Regions from separate parts of the Priestia sp. 3CA3 genome, predicted to be linked through region 2. Evidence: riboswitches for the same ligand, from Rfam matches in the RefSeq annotation. Region 2 holds a riboswitch; each other region holds the start of a gene.

Region 1 (3,138 bases), on a different contig from region 2:
TAAAAAGCATTTATGAATATTTAAAAGAAAAAATTGATATGCAGTATAAAACGGAAGTAGCCGATTTAATAACAGAAAAAGAAGATGGTCAGCATATCGTGCGCGGTATTGAATTGAAAAATGGTGAAAGAATTACGGCTGATAAAGTGGTGGTTTCACCAGGTCGAGACGGCTCGAAGTGGATGAGCGACTTACTAAAAAAACGTCGTTTGAAAATGATTAACAATCAAGTGGACATCGGCGTTCGAGTAGAAACATCCAACGTTGTTATGGAAGAAATCAACAAGCACTTGTACGAAGGGAAATTCATTTACAATACGTCCGTAGGTACAAGAGTTAGAACGTTTTGCAGCAATCCTTCAGGACATGTGGTAGTAGAGAATCATTCAGGTATTATGTTAGCAAATGGACACGCATACAAAGATCCGAAGCTTGGAAGTCAAAATACGAACTTTGCGCTGCTTGTTTCTCATAAATTTTCGGATCCATTTGATCAGCCGAACGAATATGCGCACGAAGTATCAAGATTAGCTAATATGCTGTCAAACGGGGGCTTAGTTGTTCAAAAGTATGGAGATATTTTAAAGGGCCGCCGTTCAACAGCGAATCGAATTAAAGAAGGCTTTTTAGAACCAACGTTAAAAGAAGCTGTACCGGGTGACTTAGGCTTAGTGCTTCCTTACAATACGATGAAAAGCTTAATTGAAATGACAGAAGCACTGGATCATGTAACGCCTGGGTTAGCATCTGAACATACGCTGTTTTACGGTGTGGAAGCGAAATTTTACTCAGCCCGTCCGAAGTTAAATGATAAGTTTGAAACTGAAATTTCCGGTTTATACGTGGGAGGAGACGGAGCTGGTATTACGCGAGGACTCGCGCAGGCAAGTGCGTGCGGTGTGTGGGTAGCGCGTGACATTGTTGAAAAATTAAAGAATCGCAAAGCAAGTTCTGAACCTGTTACTGTATAAAAAAAGAGGCCGTCACGGCCTCTTTTTTTATATGTGTTAAATAACGAGAGGGAATAAGTAAAAAGTAAAGAACTTGTACCGTTCCAACTCCGATAGTTTTATATGATAATTACCCGCTCCTTTTTTAAAAGATAGTAGGAAATCTATACTTCTATCTTGAGCAGAATTAAGTAGAATAAAGGGAATTGATAATGTCGATTTCTTCGCATCAATAAAGTCAGTGAAATTTTAAGGAGTGTATATCAAGCAGTACAAGGATAAAATCAACAGTTGGAAAGAGTTATTTTTTTGATAAGTAAAATATTTATGGAAGCAGTAAAGTACATGGATGTCAGAATAATTATACATATTTATGAATGATATTAATGAGAAGAAAGTTCACTTTATAAACTATTTTTTGAATTAATTTTTTATTCATTAGATTGTAAGTCTTGTTAAATAGGTGTTTTTAGTTTATTGAAATATGATGTAAATATTTTAAAATATAACAATTCTCAACTTTTTACGATAAAATCATGCATTATTTTTGAATAAAAACTTGACAGAAACATATAAAATGAATTTTAATTAAAGTAACAATTATTATCATGCAAAAATATTAAAGAAAATTATTTGCTTAATCTCTTTTGTTTTATAAGAGAACGGAGGACCCATATTTGTGCGTAATGTACTTGGGGTGAATCTTGAATGAATCAAGTAGGGTAACTCACATACCCGAATCCGACAGCTAACTCCGTAAGCATTCAGTGAGGGAATAACAGGTCTATGAAACCATGATATTCTCATGGTTTTTTGTATAGCTAAAAATATTCCTAAACTATTAATCTGAAAATTTTTAATATATTGTATATTTTGAGTGTTATCGCCCTCAATGCATGGTAAAATAAGTATGGTAGTTAGAATCATTCTAATATAATTTATTTACGGGAGGTAAATCTATGAAGCTATCGACAAAGATTATTATCGCGCTAATTGCTGGTGCTATTGTAGGAGTGTTAATCAATGCTTTTGCTCCAAGTGCTTTTGCTCCGCTGGACAAGTACTTGTTTACACCGCTTGGCCAAATTTTCTTAAGCTTAATTAAAATGCTTGTTGTACCAATTGTGTTTTTCTCTATCACGTTAGGTGTAGCAGGTTTAGGAGATCCTAAAAAATTAGGAAGAATCGGGGCAAAAACAGTTTCCTACTTCCTAGTGACAACAACCGTTGCAATTATTATCGGTTTAATTTTAGCGTATGCAATTAAACCGGGTACATTTGGATCTTTTGATACACAAAACGCTTCTTTTGAAGCTGAAAAAGCACCACCTGTTGGAGAGACATTCTTAAATATGATTCCAGTCAATCCAATTCAAGCGATGGCTGAAGGGAATATGCTTCAACTTATCGTTTTCTCTATCTTTATCGGTTTTGGTATCACGATGCTTGGAAGTAAAACAAAAGGACTTTACAATTTACTTGAGCAAGGAAATGAATTGATGATGTACCTTGTGAATCTAGTGATGAAGTTTGCTCCGTACGGAACATTTGGGCTTCTTGCAACCGCGGTTGGAAGTCAAGGCTGGCAGGCAATTAAAGCGATGGGGCTATACATGATTGTAGTCGTGCTCGCGCTGTTCATCCATTCAATCGTAACATATGGGGGATCAGTCGCTCTTATGGCCAGACGTAACCCTATTGAATTTTTTAAGGGGTTTGCTCCTGCGATGACAGTTGGATTCAGTACATCAAGCAGTAATGCAACGCTTCCGATTTCAATGAATGTGGCGCAAAAAAATCTTCGTGTCCCCGAGTCTATCAGCAGTTTTGTTCAGCCATTAGGTGCAACTATTAACATGGATGGAACGGCAATTATGCAAGGTGTAGCGACTATTTTTATTGCGCAAGTATACGGGGTTGATCTGTCGTTGGGCGCTCTTGTGACGGTTGTGTTGACAGCGGTGCTTGCTAGTATTGGTACAGCAGGCGTGCCGGGAGTTGGTCTTATTATGCTAGCGATGGTACTGAGTTCGGTTGGCCTGCCTGTAGCAGGTATCGGATTAATTATCGGAATTGATCGCTTGCTTGATATGCTTCGTACGTCTGTAAATATTACAGGAGACGCTGCGTGTGCCGTTATTGTGGCTGAGTCAGAAGCAAAGCGTATCGATAAATCTGTAACGCAATC
Region 2 (3,138 bases):
AAAGAAAGGAACCAGTGACTGCTTTTATGTAAGAATAAAATTTGGATATATTTATACCTGATGTTACATATTATAGGGTCAATTTCCATAATAATAAAGGAATTATTATGAAAAAAGCTACTTATTCTAATTTTTTGAATAGAATAAGTAGCTTTTTAATTTATAAATTAGCCGGCTCTCATGACCTCTGTACCTTTTTTAGGGTCAAATTTGCCTTCAGATTTAGACATCACAATTGCTGCTAGTGTGTTTCCTACTAAGTTAACAACCGTACGTGCCATATCCATGATTCTGTCTACTCCCGCAATGAAGGCTAATCCTTCTGCCGGAACGCCGATTGTTCCAAGAGTAGCCAGTAATACAACAAATGATGTTCCTGGCACCGCAGCCATTCCTTTAGATGTAACCATCAATACCAGAATGAGCGTCAGCTGTTGAACGATCGTTAAATCAATACCATACACCTGCGCTAAGAATAACGCTGCAATCGCTTGATAGAGAACAGAACCATCTAGGTTAAATGTATAACCAATTGGTACAACGAACGATACGATAGCTTTTGGACAGCCCATCTTTTCAAGTTTTTCCATAATTCGCGGAAGAACTGTCTCAGAACTAGATGTACTGTATGCTAACAACAGTTCATCTTTCATATAGCGGAATAAGTGGAAAATGTTAATTCCTGCCCATTTCGCAATTCCTCCTAATACAACAAGTAGGAAGAAAATTAACGCTAAGTAAACTAAGATAACAAGCTTTCCTAATGAAAGAAGTGACTCTAAACCGAATTTCGAAACTGTTACACCAATTAAAGCAAATACTCCAATCGGAGCCACTTTCATTACTAGGTTTACCACGTGAAACATTGCGTGAGAAACGCCGTCAAAGAATTGAACAACAGGCTTTCCTCTTTCTCCAATTGCCGCTACTCCAAGTGCGAACAATACTGTAAAAAAGATAATTGCTAGCATGTCCCCTTCAACAATTGACTGGAAAAAGTTTGTCGGAACAATGTGTAAGAACGTTTCAGCCACTGACTTTCCTTCTTGCTGTTCGGATGTTTCAACGTATTGTGAAATATCACTCTTCTGTGCTGAATGAATGTCTACACCTTGTCCAGGGTGAAAAATATTAGCAATCAATACACCGATTACAATTGCGAAAGTTGTAATAATTTCAAAATAGAGAATGGTTTTAACGCCCAGCTTTCCGACCTGTTTACCGCTACCTGCTCCTGCAACTCCAACGACTAAACTTGAGATAACAATTGGAATAACAATCATCTTAATCAATCTTAAGAACAAGTCTCCCAGCGGCTGCAGGTATGTTACTACACGCGGATCGTTAAACCAAATTACTCCTACAAGAACACCGAGGATTAAACCGGTAAAAATCTGCGTAGCCAAACCAAAACGAATTTTTTTCATAGATGTACCTCCCCAAAGATGTATGACATTTGTATATACTTTTCTGAAAAAACAAAAAAAGACTATTCTTAAGAAAGAACAGCCTTTTACTTACGCTATTTTGGGCTCTTTCTCTCAATAAAGCAAACGAGGTTAACTGTCGGATTCGGAATTGAGAGTTTCCTACCTTTTGTAAGGATTCACCCCAAGGCAGCTTTACTGCCGATAATGATTCCCCCGCTCTATACGATTAAGCTTATTATTCAATTTTTATAAAATTAAAACGATCTATACGTTGTCATACGTTTTTTACAGTCAATAAAACTAAACAGAAGTCTTACTTTTACTTAACTTTATACTGCACAAATATTAATTTACTATTTTTCGACACGTTTTGTCAATACCCATGTTTATAAAACGCTTTCAAAAGACAATAATATATATTTATGCAAAAAAGCTATTGCAATGTTGCAATAGCTTTTTCTTGCTTTTTAAGTCTTTATCAGAAGTTTAAATGGCTATAAAATACGCTGATTTATTTTATAAAAATACAAAATATAGAATAGCCGCTAAGATAATTCGATAAATGGCAAACGGAACTAATTTAATGCGGTTGATTAATTTTAAGAAAAAGCGAATCGATATAAGCGCAAAAATAAAGGCGCTGATAAAACCAGCAATAAAAAACGGTAGTGCATCTGATGTGAAATACTGCCAGTTTTTAACCAATGAAAGTCCACTTGCTCCTGCCATAATTGGCACTGCCATAATAAATGTAAAATCTGCGGCTGCCTTATGGCTCATTCCAAGAAGAACCCCTCCTGAAATCGTTGAGCCTGAACGAGAAAAACCTGGCCAAAGAGCAATACATTGAAACAGTCCTATACCTAGTGCTTGTCCATAAGACATTTGGTCCACCGTCTCTACACGCGGACGTTTAGGTCCAAACAAATCTGCTAGAATCATTAATACAGCTCCGACCACTAAGCCAATTAGCACCGTATTTAAAGAAAACAAATGTTCATCAATGTAATCATCAAACAAAAGTCCTAACACTCCTGCGGGTAACAAACCAACAATTACCTGCATTAAATTTAAGCGATTTGTCGGTCCAATTGCAGCAGCTGGTTTTTTTCCCAATCCTAATAAATTAATAAAACGATCTTTAAAAATAACAACTACTGCTAAGATCGACCCTAGCTGAATAACAATCTTAAATGTATTAGCTACTGGAGATGAAAATAATTCTTTTGAATTTAACCACAGGTCATCCACAATAATCATATGCCCAGTTGACGAAACGGGAGCAAACTCTGTTAAACCTTCTACAATCCCTAAAATGATTGCTACAATAATTTCCCACATAAAGCTATGTACCTTGCCTTTCTTTCAAATTAATAAGCTTATCGCTTCGTTTTACATGCTCAACTATTTTCCTATTTTGACACTTGCTTTTTTATCATAATTGTTAAAACTATGAAATACAATGTGTATTTGCAAAAAGATAAGAATCTTTAATAATTTGTAATAAAAAGCTTACATGCTACAACCAAAAAACACGATATCAGCTTTTATTTATTTTAAAAAGCAGTCACTATGTTCAGTATAAATTCTGGTCCCTTAGCTAAAAATGAATCATCTAGACTATTTTTCTTTAGTGTGAAAAAATGACTAAATCATTATGTTTTTTCCATCCCCCTTTACTGTCATCTATCATTTTAATCCAATAGGG
Region 3 (3,138 bases), on a different contig from region 2:
CACTTTTTTCCCTCATGCATATGTTAACAATAAGGAGGGACAAGTAATATGAAAAAAATTTATCTTGATGCAGGACATGGTGGGGCAGATGCAGGAGCAGTTGGAGCGAATGGACTGTATGAAAAAAACTTAGTGTTAAAAATTCAACAATATTTAATAAGCTATTTAAATAGCACTTACAGTGACTTTACGATTAAAACCACCCGTACCACAGATACTTTTTTATCGTTATCTCAGCGCGCTTCTCAAGCTAATTCATGGGGAGCAGATGCATTTATGTCTATTCACGTAAATGCCGGTGGAGGAACAGGATACGAAGATTATGTTTATAGAAGCGCTAGCAATGCTAGTAAAACGTTTCAATCGATTGTGCACGGGCAAGTACAGCCAACGCTGCTGTCGTATAATCATCCGAATCGTGGACGAAAATCGGCCAATTATGCGGTGCTTCGCTTAACAAATATGCCTGCAGTACTAACTGAAATAGCTTTTATTGATAGGAGCGCCGATGCAGCACTTCTTCAAAATGAAGCTTTTTTAAAAAGCATGGGTGAATCGTATGCAAAAGGAATTGCCGTATATTTAAATTTACCTCGTCGTGCAGTTCCAAATCCATCGCCATCTCCAACACCGACACCAAATCCATCACCTTCTGAACCAGGTGAAAAAACGTATACAATTAAGCAAGGAGATACGCTGTACAGTATTGCACAGAAGTACGGCATAACAGTACAGGAGCTTCAAGAAGCGAATACAGGGCTTTCTGATCCTTTAACACTACAGGTTGGAAAAACAATTGTTATTCCTTCAGGAACTTCACCAACACCTACTCCAACACCACCTTCTGAACAATATCCACTTCCAAATGGAATTTTAAAACAAGGCGATTCTGGAGAAGCAGTGAAACAGCTTCAAAGAGCATTAAACGCGGTTAATTTTAAAGTAGGGTCAGTAGACGGAATATATGGAGTACAAACGAAAGATGCAGTCAGACGTTTTCAGCTTGTGTATCTTCCTTATGATGTAGATGGCATTTATGGTCCTCAAACGAAAAACAAGCTAGCAGCCGTTTTAAAAGCAAAAAGTTAAAGAAAGCAGGTCTTCTGTAAGCAGGCAGAAGGCCTTTCGTTTTCCCCTTAAAAGCGCCTTAAGTACTATTTTATCGTTTACGTAAAATAATGCTTTACAAACCATTTGTACGGGAGTATATTATCTAAGAACAAAGGATAGTTATGAAAGAAACATGTTATCGATCATACTCTTTAACCGAAAATTATATTGACCTGTTATCGCTTAATTCGTCAGAAGTGGGGGACCCAAATTTGTGCATTGTCACTTGGGGTGAATCCTTTTTTTAAAAAGGTAGGGCTACTCTCATAGCCCGAATCCGACAGCTAACCCCATAAGCGTTTTGGAGAGGAGGTTTAAGCTGTGTAAAAACGCTGAGAACCCTTAGTGTTTTTTTTGTGCGCTTTTTTAACATAAAAAGGTATTTTTTAGGGATAATATCACTTATTCATGAACTTGTAACGGAGCTTAGCAACGAACAGTGAATAGTAGCTAAGCAATCATCGGAGGGAAATTACGTGAACTATTCAGTTCTCAAGAGATTATTGATTGGAAAGCCGCTCAAAACAAAAGAGTTAGGCGATCAAAAGCTTAGTAAGCTTAAAGCGCTGGCTATTTTATCATCAGATGCCTTATCTTCAGTGGCTTATGGAACAGAACAGATTTTGATTGTCCTTGCAACAGTGGGCGTGCTTGCCTATTGGTATTCGATTCCAATTGCGATTGGGGTATTGGTGCTGCTGACGGCTTTAATTCTTTCATATCGTCAAATTATTTATGCGTATCCGCAAGGCGGAGGAGCTTATATTGTTTCGAAAACCAATTTAGGAGAAAATCCTGGACTTATCGCTGGGGGATCACTGTTAGTAGATTATATTTTAACAGTTGCCGTGAGTGTTTCAGCAGGAACCGATGCTTTAACTTCGGCTTTTCCAACGCTGCATCACTATAACGTAGTAATTGCGTGTTTGCTGGTGATTTTTATTACGGTTTTAAATTTACGAGGTGTAACAGAATCCGCTTCTGTCTTAGCTTATCCGGTTTATTTATTTGTTATTGCTCTTATTTTGTTAATAGCGGTGGGCTTCTTCAAAATAGTGACAGGTCAAGTTTCACCTGAGCTTCATACATCTCTCGGTACCGTGGTGCCAGGTATTAGTTTGTTTTTATTATTAAAAGCTTTTTCATCAGGCTGTTCGGCATTGACTGGTGTAGAAGCTATTTCAAATGCAGTGCCTAACTTTAAAGATCCAGGTGCAAAAAATGCTGTTCATACATTAATGCTAATGGGCGGTATTTTAGCCGTTTTATTTTCTGGCATCACGTTTTTAGCTTATTGGCTTGGCATTTCTCCAAAAGCAGATGAAACGGTTGTATCACAAATTGCATCGAGTGTATTTGGACGAAATGGATTTTATTATTTTATTCAAGGTACCACAGCTCTGATTTTAGTGCTAGCGGCGAATACAGGTTTTTCAGCTTTCCCTTTGCTTGCCGTAAACTTATCGTCTGATAAATACATGCCAAGAATGTTTCAAATTCGCGGCGATCGACTAGGCTATTCAAATGGAATTGTGACCCTTGGAATTGCTTCTATTGTCTTACTTGTCGCCTTTAAAGGAGCGACGGAACAATTAATTCCTCTTTATGCAGTTGGAGTGTTCATTCCATTTACGCTTTCTCAAACAGGCATGATTGTCAAATGGCTTAGAGAAAAGCCGGCCGGCTGGCAAGGAAAGCTAACCATTAACTTAATTGGTGCCCTCATTACCTTAACGGTGCTAATCATTTTGTTTACAACGAAGTTTTCACAAGTATGGTCCGTGCTCGTTTTCTTACCGGTTATCGTTTATATTTTTCATCGCATTCATACGCATTATGAAGCGGTAGGAGAGCAGCTTCGTATTAAGCAAGGAGAAAAGATTGGAAAGCTTGAAGGAAGTGTGGTCATTGTTCCTGTAGCAGGAATGACAAAGGTAGTGGAAAATTCATTGAACTATGCAAGAACGATTGGTGATACCGTTATTGCGGTGCACGTTGCTTTTGACCGAGAAAGCGAAAAGAGAATGG
Region 4 (3,138 bases), on a different contig from region 2:
AGCGTAATTATAAACCCGATTTCTACTACGAACATGATAGGGTTTTTTATCATCGTTCTTGGGCTGAGCTTGATAAAAGCCTGCTTTACTGATTGAATAAAAATCGATGAAGCTTGTGTATCTACAGAACCTTGAATATGACTGTTGCGATCCAATTCAATATTATTTGCAAAATTCCGTTTATTCATTATGATCCTCCGCTTTCTTGATTACAGTGTTAAATACTCAGCAACCGGCCCAAGCACAAGCACTGGGAAAAACGTAAGTGCTCCTACAATAACGGTAGTTCCAATTAAAATGCCGCTAAATAAAGACGTATCCGTTTTAAATGTTCCAGGTGTTTCGGGAACAAGCTGTTTGGATGCTAGTGAGCTCGATACCGCCAGCATTGTAATTAGTCCGAAGTAGCGTCCAATATACATAACAATTCCCGTAGAAATGTTCCAAAACGGCGTTGCATCACCGAGTCCTTCAAAGCCGGATCCATTGTTTGCTGCTGACGACGTAAATTCATACAGTGCCTGACTTAACCCGTGAAAGCCTGGATTTGATATACCTTCCATTCCTAAATGAGTGGTAAGTGCTACAGCTGTTCCTCCTAAAATTAGCAGCGGTTGCAAAATAAGCGTCACGGCGATTAGCTTCATTTCTTTTCCTTCAATTTTTTTACCTACGTATTCTGGTGTTCTTCCAACCATTAAACCTGATAAAAATACGGCGATAATGACGTACATCATGACATTCATAAATCCTGCTCCGACACCGCCAAATACGGTATTTAACATCATATTTCCAAGCGTTAACAACCCGGTAAGAGGCGTAAGAGTATCGTGCATGGTGTTGACTGCACCTGTTTCACTTGCTGTCGTCACGATGGCGTAAAGCGTCGACATGCCGACACCAAAACGGACTTCTTTCCCTTCCATATAACCGTTCGCTTCATTTAAATGAAAAGCATCAAGTCTTGGATTGCCGCCCCACTCTGTTACGAACGCTGTACTTAAAATAACGATAAACAGCATACTCATCGCTACAAATAAGATGCGGCCTTGCTTACGCTGTCCGATCATTTTTCCGTATGTGAAAGGAAGTGCTGTTGGCAATAACAGCATAAGGACGATTTGTAATACATTGCTCAACGCGTTAGGATTTTCAAATGGATGAGCTGAATTGACACCAAAAAATCCCCCTCCGTTGTTTCCTAGCTCTTTAATTGAAAGAAAAGAAGCAACTGGTCCCCTTGCTATTTGCTGTGTTGCCCCTTCTATTGTATGGGCAGTAACCGTTCCGCTTAACGTTTGAGGGACACCTAAAAACATAAATAAAATGCCTGTTATAAAAGCGATAGGAAGTAAAATACGCGTAATTGACTTTACAAAATCAACAAAAAAGTTTCCCATTTCTTTCCCTGCCAGCCCACGAATAAAAGCGATTGCTACTGCAAGTGCCGTTGCTGGTGCAGCAAACATCATAAATACAATGGCGGCCATCTGCGAGAAATAGGACAAACCTGATTCGCCGCTGTAGTGCTGCAAGTTCGTATTTGTCATAAAACTAATGGCCGTGTTAAAAGCAAGTGCCGGATCCATTCCTTTGATGTGGCTTGGGTTAAACGGCAGTACCTCTTGAAACCGGAAGATAAGGTACACCACAAAAATCATAAACGTATTCGCCAAAACAAGAGCAAATGCATATTGCTTCCACGTCTGATTAAGCCCTTTAATTCCTGCTGCTTTAAACATCACCGTTTCTATCTTTCCTATCAAGCTAGTGTTTTTATCGTTTGAAAACACATTCGCTATATAAATACCTACGGGCTTTGCAATAAGCGCTACAAAAACAAGCAGCAGCGCAACTGATAGTAGAAAAATCCCCACTTTTTATTCCTCCGCTTATTAAAATTGTTCTGGATTTAACAGTACATATACTAAATAAATTAAAACGAGAACTGAAATACCTAACAAAATGAACGACACGTTCACTTCTCCTCTCTTTCATCTACTACATGAGACGACCAGCAAATAATTCCGTACATAGCAGCTGTTAATATGACAAGCGTTCCAAGCATGATCATATCCAAGTTGCTCCCTCCTAACTGTTTCCTAACAAAAATGATAGCTTCTAAGTTTAGTGACGGTTTCTTTTCATAAAGCATCACGTCCAAAAAAGCTAACCGTGAGACGTGCTGCTGATTTTTCCCACTAAAAAACCGCAGAAGAGAGTTCTCTTCCGCGGTTTAATGCACGACAAATAAGCCGTGATTCACACGAATTTTTTACTCCCAAAACGCTTACGGAGTTAGCTGTCGGATTCGGGTTATGGAAGTAACCCTACTCAGTTAAGAGATTCACCCCTAGTACATACGTACAAAATATTGGGTCCCCCGCTCATAATTGATTAAGCGTATCTTTGTTATTTAATTTTTAGACTTAATAATAGTTTTTACTGCTGCGTTTAAAACTTTGATTAGCTAACGTAGACAAATAGCGGTTTGCTAGATCAAAAGATTGCTGATCGCACATGGCCCGATATTCAATCATTTGAATCATTTGCTTAGATAAATGCATCCTGACGCTCCTTTCACCTATATTTTGAAAGGAGCGTACTATCCGCTGTTATAGAAAACGACCACGATTACACCATCCTCTCTCTTAACGCTTACGAAGTTAGCTGACGGGTTCGGGTCAAGAAAGTAACCCTACTCAATTAAGAGATTCACCCCTGATAATTGGGTCCTCCGCTCTTTCCTTCTCTTTCAGAAAAGACTCAGCGTTTCACAGTGGAACGTTTCATGAGAGTAATCTTACTCCTGTTAAAATTTACTGTCAACAACATTTTTTGAAATTTTAAAAGCTTTATTTTTCTATATTTATTCATTATTTTAAAATAATAATTTCAGAAGAAAAAAGCGTTCTTATCGAGGAGATAAGAACGCTTTTTTTAGCTCATTTTCTCAATTTCATTTACAAGAATTGAAATGGCATCCGTTTTTGTTGCTTCACGCATTGTACGCTTCATCGTACTTGCCTGCTGCTGAAGCTCATTTACTTCACGCAAAAACAGTTCTTTTGTTAACTGCTCTTCTTCTACAACCATACAGTAGCCTTTTTTCTTAAAGGATTGTGCATTTAAAATTTG

What was found. A riboswitch is a leader RNA that binds a small molecule or an ion and turns the genes downstream of it on or off. The one in region 2 is predicted to bind cyclic di-AMP.
Region 1: it holds a riboswitch for cyclic di-AMP, as region 2 does, so the genes downstream of both, AC1VNJ_RS04335 (dicarboxylate/amino acid:cation symporter) here and AC1VNJ_RS25390 (cation:dicarboxylate symporter family transporter) in region 2, are expected to answer to the same signal.
Region 3: it holds a riboswitch for cyclic di-AMP, as region 2 does, so the genes downstream of both, AC1VNJ_RS04060 (APC family permease) here and AC1VNJ_RS25390 (cation:dicarboxylate symporter family transporter) in region 2, are expected to answer to the same signal.
Region 4: it holds a riboswitch for cyclic di-AMP, as region 2 does, so the genes downstream of both, kdpF (K(+)-transporting ATPase subunit F) here and AC1VNJ_RS25390 (cation:dicarboxylate symporter family transporter) in region 2, are expected to answer to the same signal.

The regions. Positions count from the first base shown of each region.
Region 1 is NZ_JBXENJ010000001.1:851,220-854,357, forward strand. It holds gene AC1VNJ_RS04330 (NAD(P)/FAD-dependent oxidoreductase) at 1-971, shown strand, start outside; cyclic di-AMP (ydaO/yuaA leader) riboswitch at 1,575-1,729, shown strand; gene AC1VNJ_RS04335 (dicarboxylate/amino acid:cation symporter) at 1,910-3,138, shown strand, end outside.
Region 2 is NZ_JBXENJ010000019.1:18,038-21,175, reverse strand. It holds gene AC1VNJ_RS25390 (cation:dicarboxylate symporter family transporter) at 168-1,427, opposite strand; cyclic di-AMP (ydaO/yuaA leader) riboswitch at 1,534-1,673, opposite strand; gene AC1VNJ_RS25385 (undecaprenyl-diphosphate phosphatase) at 1,947-2,771, opposite strand.
Region 3 is NZ_JBXENJ010000001.1:795,437-798,574, forward strand. It holds gene AC1VNJ_RS04055 (N-acetylmuramoyl-L-alanine amidase) at 49-1,089, shown strand; cyclic di-AMP (ydaO/yuaA leader) riboswitch at 1,281-1,424, shown strand; gene AC1VNJ_RS04060 (APC family permease) at 1,587-3,138, shown strand, end outside.
Region 4 is NZ_JBXENJ010000002.1:296,870-300,007, forward strand. It holds gene kdpB (potassium-transporting ATPase subunit KdpB) at 1-188, opposite strand, end outside; gene kdpA (potassium-transporting ATPase subunit KdpA) at 210-1,871, opposite strand; gene kdpF (K(+)-transporting ATPase subunit F) at 1,896-1,982, opposite strand; cyclic di-AMP (ydaO/yuaA leader) riboswitch at 2,274-2,414, opposite strand; gene AC1VNJ_RS06345 (hypothetical protein) at 2,430-2,567, opposite strand; cyclic di-AMP (ydaO/yuaA leader) riboswitch at 2,640-2,782, opposite strand; gene AC1VNJ_RS06350 (undecaprenyldiphospho-muramoylpentapeptide beta-N-acetylglucosaminyltransferase) at 2,941-3,138, opposite strand, start outside.